2 linked regions of the Variovorax terrae genome follow. The protein of the gene in region 1 interacts with the protein of each later gene in a pairwise test. Links are inferred from orthologs where the notes say so. Each region holds a gene or a part of one and is shown on either strand. Other genes may lie near its edges. The genes, in order: MMF98_RS10190 and MMF98_RS08420.

Region 1 (3,731 bases):
GACGGTGCCGCCATCGGCCACCACGATCTCGGCCAGCACGCCGGCGGCCGGCGCCGGCACTTCGAGCACGACCTTGTCGGTTTCGATCTCGATCAGGATTTCATCGACCGCCACGGCCTCGCCGGCCTTCTTCTTCCATTGCAGCATCGTGGCTTCGGCAACGGACTCGGACAACTGGGGAACTTTGACTTCTACGATAGCCATTTGAATTCTTTCCGTATCTGTATCTATGTGTTCTGTGTGCGGGGGCCGGCCTTACTTGGTCAGCACGAAACCCTTGAGCTTGCCGAAGGCGCCGTCCACCAGCGCCTTCTGCTGCTCCTGGTGCAGATGCGAGTAGCCGACGGCGGGCGATGCCGACGCGGCGCGGCCCGAGTAGCCGAGCTTCTGGCCTTCGAGCATGTTCTCGTGGATGTAGTGCTGCACGAAGAACCAGGCGCCCTGGTTCTGCGGCTCGTCCTGGCACCAGACCACTTCGGTGGCATTCGGATACTTCTTGAGTTCGCTCGCGAAAGCCTTGTGCGGGAACGGATAGAGCTGCTCGACGCGGATGATGGCCGTGTCGTCGAAGTCTTTTTCCTCGCGCTTCTTGGCCAGGTCGTAATAGACCTTGCCCGAGCAGGCGATGACGCGCTTGACCTTGTCGGCCTTGAGCTCCTTGTGCTCCGGAATCACGGTCTGGAAGCCGCCCTTGGTGAACTCGGACAGCGGCGAGGTCGCGTCCTTGTTGCGCAGCAGCGACTTCGGGGTCATGATGATCAGCGGCTTGCGCAGGCTGCGCACCATCTGGCGGCGCAGCACGTGGAAGATCTGGCTGGCCGTGGTGGGCTGCACCACCTGCATGTTGGTGTCGGCCGACAGCTGCATGAAGCGCTCCAGGCGCGCCGAGCTGTGCTCCGGGCCCTGGCCTTCGTAGCCGTGCGGCAGCATCAGCGTGATGCCGTTGACGCGGCCCCACTTCACCTCGCCCGAAGCGATGAACTGGTCGATCACGACCTGCGCGCCGTTGGCGAAATCGCCGAACTGCGCTTCCCAGATCACCAGCGTGTTCGGGTCGTTGGACGCGTAGCCGTACTCGAAGCCCAGCACCGCCTCTTCGGACAGGATGGAGTCGATCACGACGAACGGGGCCTGGTTGTCGGCCACGTTCTGCAGCGGTGTGTAGGTGCCGATGTCCCACTTCTCGCGCTTCTGGTCATGGATGACGGCATGGCGGTGCGTGAAGGTGCCGCGCCCGCAGTCTTCGCCCGACAGGCGCACCGGGTAGCCGCTGGCCACCAGCGAGGCGAAGGCCATGTGCTCGCCCATGCCCCAGTCCACCGGCATGTCGCCGCGGCCCATGGCCGCACGATCGTCATAGACCTTCTTGACGAGCTGGTGCGGCGTCACGGAGGCGGGAATGGTCGTGATCTTCTCGGCCAGGCGCTTCCACTCGGCCAGCGGGATCGCGGTGTCGCCCGCATCGGTCCACTTCTTGCCGAGGAACGGGCTCCAGTCGACCGCGTACTTGCTCTTGAAGTTGGTCAGCACCGGGTCCACCGTGTGCTTGCCGGCATCCATCGCGGCGCGGTAGGCCTTGACCATGTCGTCGCCCAGCGTGGCGCCCAGGCCCTGCGCGGCCAGCTTGTCGGCGTACAGCTTGCGCGTGCCGGGGTGCGCCGCGATCTTCTTGTACATCAGCGGCTGGGTCAGCGCCGGCGTGTCCTGCTCGTTGTGGCCCAGCTTGCGGAAGCAGATGATGTCGAGCACCACGTCCTTGCGGAACTCCATGCGGAACTCGAGCGCGAGCTGGGTCGCCAGCACCACCGCTTCGGGATCGTCGCCGTTGACGTGCAGCACCGGCGCCTCGATCATCTTGACCACGTCGGTGCAGTACAGCGTGGAGCGGCTGTCGCGCGGATCGGAGGTGGTGAAGCCGATCTGGTTGTTGATGACGATGTGCACCGTGCCGCCGGTGAAGTAGCCGCGCGTTTCGGCCAGCGCCAGGGTTTCCATGATCACGCCCTGGCCGGCGAAGGCGGCGTCGCCGTGCACCAACACGGGCAGCACCTGCTTGCCTTGCGGGTCGGCGCGGCGGTCCATGCGCGCGCGCACCGAGCCTTCGACCACCGGGTTCACGATTTCCAGGTGCGAGGGGTTGAAGGCCAGGCTCAGGTGCACCGGCCCGCCGCTGGTGGTGACGTCGGAGCTGAAACCCTGGTGGTACTTGACGTCGCCGCTGGGCAGCTCTTCGGGCGCCGTGTGGTCGAACTCGGCGAACAGGTCGGCGGGCATCTTGCCCAGCGAGTTCACCAGCACGTTCAGGCGGCCGCGGTGGGCCATGCCGATCACGATTTCCTGCACGCCACGGGCGCCGGCATCCTGGATCAGCTCATCCATCGAGGCGATGAAGCTCTCGCCGCCTTCGAGCGAGAAGCGCTTTTGCCCGACATACTTGGTGTGCAGGAAGCGCTCCAGGCCTTCGGCGGCCGTCAGGCGGTCCAGGATGTGCTTCTTCTTGTCGGCCGACAGGTTGGGCTTGCTGCGCACCGCCTCAAGCTTCTGCTGCCACCAGCGCTTCTGGTTCTGGTCGGTGGTGTACATGTACTCGGCACCGATGGTGCCGCAGTAGGTCTCGCGCAGCGCGTTCATCAGGTCGCGCAGGGACATGGTGTCCTTGCCGAAGAACGTGTTGCTGGTGTTGAACACGGTTTCCTGGTCGGCATCGCTGAAGCCGTAGAACGAGGGCTCCAGTTCGGGAATCTTTTCGCGCTCGGTGCGCTTGAGCGGGTCCAGGTCGGCCCAGCGCACGCCCACGTTGCGGTAGGCGGCGATCAGCTGCTGCACCGCGGTGCGCTTGCGCCCCAGCTCGGAGTCTGCGCCGCTGGCCTCCACCACGCGGGTCATGCCCTGCTTGGCGCGCTCGGCGAATGCGTTGATGACCGGCAGGTGGGGCACGTCCTTGGCATTGCTGCCGTCCACGGCGGGCACATGCTGCAGGGCGTCGAAGTAGTCGCGCCAGTTGTCGGGCACGCTGCCCGGGTTGGCTAGATAGTTCTCGTACATCTCCTCGACATACGGCGCGTTGCCGCCGAAGAGATACGAATTGCCTTGATAGGCGGTGTAGACAGAATTTGTCTCACTCATGTTGCGCTGACCTCCGTTTCCCTTCGGGAAACATTAGCTGGTTGAGAAACCTTCCGCGACACGGCTGAACCGATTGGCGGATGCGACTGTGGCTGGGGAAGGGCCTAAGTACAGGCAGGATTGTGCCACCGAATCGATGGCCACGAATGGAACGCCCGTTCGCTTTTGGTGCTGGAACGCCGGTTCCGGGCCGATCGGCGTCAGGCGGCCAGGCCCGGATTGCCGTCCACGCCCAGCAGCTGGGGATTGTTCAGCCGCAGCGGCTTGACCGTCTTGTGCGCCTTCAGCCAGGTTTCGACCACGTCCCATACCGGCGGCCCGGCGTTCTTGCTGGCTTCGTTGACCGGCGCCCAGCCTGCCACCTTGTAGGTCTTGCCGGCCTCGATCGGCTGGCCGCCCAGGCGCATGCCCTGGATGCGGGAACCCATTCTGGCGTTGGGGTCGCAGGTGTAGCTCAGGCCCCCCACGCGCACCATGTCGCCACCCTGCTGGTAGTAGGGATCGGGGTTGAAGAGGTTGTCGGCCACGTCTTCCAGAATGGTCTTGATCGTCTCGCCCGTCATGTCGGTGAGCGTGGTCCAGGGATAGGTAATGGCGGTCTGGTC
Region 2 (3,248 bases), 390 kb from region 1 along the record:
TGACCGAGGCGCTGGCCGCGGCCGGCATCGTGCCGCACTACAGCGCCAACGTCACCGGCCACGGCTGGCGCAAGCTGATGCGCCACCCCAAGGCCCTGACCTACCGCATCACCGCCGTGCCCGACAAGACGCCGGTGCTGGCCTTCATGCAGCGCGAATGCGCGCTCGACGACCACGAGGCCTACGGCACGCTCAACATGGGCGCGGGTTTCGCGCTGTACCTGGCGGCCGATCAGGCCGCGCGCGCCGTCGAGATCGCGCAGGGCCTGGGCGTCGCGGCCCTGGTGGCCGGCCATGTCGAGGAAGGCCCCAAGCGCGTGCTGATCGATCCGCTGGGCGTGGCGTTCGGCGGCGACGAATTAAGGCTTCGCTAACCCCCAGGCTCCGCTGCGCTGCGCCTCCCCCCTTGCAGGGGGCAACACCAGCGGACCGGCGAAGCCGGTTCCGCGGTGTTTCTGGGGCCTAACCCGCCCCTGAATTTTTGATTGCATTGGTTCCATGATCACCCTCAGAAACGTCATCCTGCGCCGCAGCGCCAAAGTGCTGCTCGACGGCGCCTCGGTCACCATCAACCCCGGCGAGAAGGTCGGGCTGGTGGGCCGCAACGGCGCGGGCAAGTCCACGCTGTTCGCGCTGCTCAACGGCTCGCTGCACGAGGACGGCGGCGACTTCTCCATCCCCAAGCAGTGGCGCATGGCGCAGGTGGAGCAGAACATGCCCGAGACCGAGGCCTCGGCCACCGACTTCGTGCTCGGCGGCGATACGCGCCTGGCCGACCTGCGCGAAGCCCTGGCCGCGGTCGAGGCCAGCCATGAAGCCAACCCTGACGATCCCGAGGTCGGCATGGCCCTGGCCCATGCCTACACCGACCTGGCCGACGCCGGCGAGCACGACGCCGTGCCGCGTGCCCAGGCGCTGATCCTGGGCCTGGGCTTCAAGCCGCACGAGCTCGACCTCCCCGTCAACAGCTTCTCGGGCGGCTGGCGCATGCGCCTGCAACTCGCGCGCGCGCTGATGTGCCCGAGCGACCTGCTGCTGCTGGACGAACCCACCAACCACCTGGACCTCGACGCCCTGGTCTGGCTCGAAGCCTGGCTGCAGAAGTACCCGGGCACGATGATCGTGATCAGCCATGACCGCGAGTTCCTCGATGCGGTAACCGATGTCACCCTGCACATCGAGCACGCCAAGCTCACGCGCTACGGCGGCAACTACAGCAAGTTCGAAGACATGCGCGCGCTGCAGATGGAGCAGCAGCAGCAGGCCTTCGCCAAGCAGCAGGACAAGATCGCCCACCTGCAGAAGTTCATTGACCGCTTCAAGGCCAAGGCCAGCAAGGCCAAGCAGGCGCAAAGCCGCGTCAAGGCGCTGGAGCGCATGGAGAAGGTGGCGCCGCTGCTGGCCGAGGCCGACTTCACTTTCGAATTCAAGGAGCCGCTGAACCTGCCCAACCCGATGCTGTCGATCAGCGATGCGGCCGTGGGCTACCGGGTCGAGGACGAGGCCCCCAAGGTCATCGTGCGCGGCATCAACCGCTCGGTGCTCGCGGGCCAGCGCATCGGCATCCTCGGCGCCAACGGCCAGGGCAAGTCCACGCTGGTGAAAACCATCGCGGGCGACATCCCGCTGATCAGCGGCACCGTCACCCAGGGCAAGGGCCTGTCGATCGGCTACTTCGCGCAGCAGGAACTCGACGTGCTGCGCCCGCAGGACACGCCGCTGGAGCACATGGTGCGGCTGGCGCGCGAGGTGACTGCGGCCGGCGGCCCGGCCTCGCGCGAATCGGCGCGCGAGCAGGACCTGCGCGGCTTCCTGGGCGGCTTCAACTTCAGCGGCGACATGGTCAAGCAGGCCGTGGGCACCATGAGCGGCGGCGAGAAGGCGCGCCTGGTACTGTGCATGATGGTCTGGCAGCGCCCCAACCTGCTGCTGCTGGACGAGCCCACCAACCACCTGGACCTGGCCACCCGCGAAGCCCTGAGCGTGGCGCTCAACGAGTTCGAAGGCACGCTGATGCTGGTCAGCCACGACCGCGCGCTGCTGCGCGCCGTCTGCGACGAGTTCTGGCTGGTCGGCCGCGGCATCGTCAAGGACTTCGACGGCGACCTCGACGACTACCAGCGCTACCTGCTCGACGAGGCCCGGCGCCTGCGCGACGAGGCCCGCGAGGCGGTGCGGGAAGCGGCCCGCCAGGACGAGCCGGCCGCTATCAAATCAGTAGCGCCCGTTGAGCCGCCGACGCGGACATCGGCCGCTTTTTCCCCTGAAAACTCGGCTCAGCAGCGCAAGCAGGAGGCCCAGCGCCGCCAGCAGGCCGCGGAGCGCTCGAAACCGTTCAAGCGCGAGCTTGAGCAGGCTGAGGCGCGCATGGCCGCCCTGAACAGCGAGAAAGCCGCCCTCGAAACCAGGCTCGCGGCGTCGCCCACCCCCGCCGACATTGCCGAAGCCGGCAAGCGGCTCAAGGCCGTGGGCGAGGAGCTCCAAGCACTGGAAGAGCGCTGGCTCGAACTCGGCGAGCTGATCGAGCAAGCCAACGTGGCTTGAGGGCCTGCCGATGCCGCTGGAGTCCCCACTCCACCGGGCGGCTGTGACTCGCGCTACAGTGGCCTGTCAACGCGAAAGGAGCCACCCCTCATGCCCACCGCTTTGCAACTGGCCGAAGGCCATGAAGCCCTGATCGCCGCCGTGCGCCGCAGCCGCAAGCTGCTGCACCGCCGCGCCCTGGTGGCCGGCGTGGCGAGCACCCTGCCGGTGCCGGGGCTCGACTGGGCCGTGGACGCCGCGCTGCTGTCGCGGCTGATCCCGGAGATCAATGCCGAGTTCGGCCTCACGCCCGGCCAGATCGACCGCCTCACCCCCCACAAGCGCGAGCAGATCCAGAAGGCCACGGCCCTGGTCGGCTCGGTGCTGATCGGCAAGTTCATCAGCCGCGACCTCATCCTCAAGGCCGCGCAGGCCGTCGGCATGCGCCTGACGGTGCAGCAGGCCAGCAAGTACGTGCCGCTGGCGGGCCAGGCCCTCTCGGCCGTGATCGGCTACACCGCCATCCGCTACCTGGGCGAAGAGCACCTCAAGGATTGCGTGCGCGTGGCACGGGCCGCGCAGCTGCTGCTGCCGGCCCCGCCATCGCCGCGCCACGCCACGTCGGACGCGGGCCTGGCGACCTCGTCGCCCTGAGCGCCTACTTGACCAGGACCACCGGCTGCGGCGCGGTCGCCAGCACGCGCTGGGCCACCGAGCCGAGCAGC

The links.
Region 2: the proteins of MMF98_RS10190 (region 1) and MMF98_RS08420 interact in binary tests that used the Escherichia coli proteins (3 or more experiments, as listed by UniProt). The link is inferred for Variovorax terrae from one-to-one orthologs.

The regions. Positions count from the first base shown.
Region 1 is NZ_JALGBI010000001.1:2,158,238-2,161,968, forward strand. Bases 56-3,475 are described here. They hold MMF98_RS10190 (2-oxoglutarate dehydrogenase E1 component), read right to left. Parts: upstream 3,127-3,475; coding sequence 256-3,126; downstream 56-255. Other genes in these bases: odhB (2-oxoglutarate dehydrogenase complex dihydrolipoyllysine-residue succinyltransferase), read right to left, coding at 56-204; soxB (thiosulfohydrolase SoxB), read right to left, coding at 3,327-3,475. In the rest of the region: more of odhB, read right to left, coding at 1-55; more of soxB, read right to left, coding at 3,476-3,731. UniProt on the Escherichia coli protein: E1 component of the 2-oxoglutarate dehydrogenase (OGDH) complex which catalyzes the decarboxylation of 2-oxoglutarate, the first step in the conversion of 2-oxoglutarate to succinyl-CoA and CO(2).
Region 2 is NZ_JALGBI010000001.1:1,772,948-1,776,195, reverse strand. The notes cover bases 85-3,021. They hold MMF98_RS08420 (ABC-F family ATP-binding cassette domain-containing protein), read left to right. Parts: upstream 85-498; coding sequence 499-2,544; downstream 2,545-3,021. Other genes in these bases: MMF98_RS08415 (hypothetical protein), read left to right, coding at 2,635-3,021; MMF98_RS08425 (AIR synthase related protein), read left to right, coding at 85-374. Also shown: more of MMF98_RS08425, read left to right, coding at 1-84; more of MMF98_RS08415, read left to right, coding at 3,022-3,177; MMF98_RS08410 (universal stress protein), read right to left, coding at 3,182-3,248. UniProt on the Escherichia coli protein: Genetic data indicate it may be involved in ribosome assembly or function.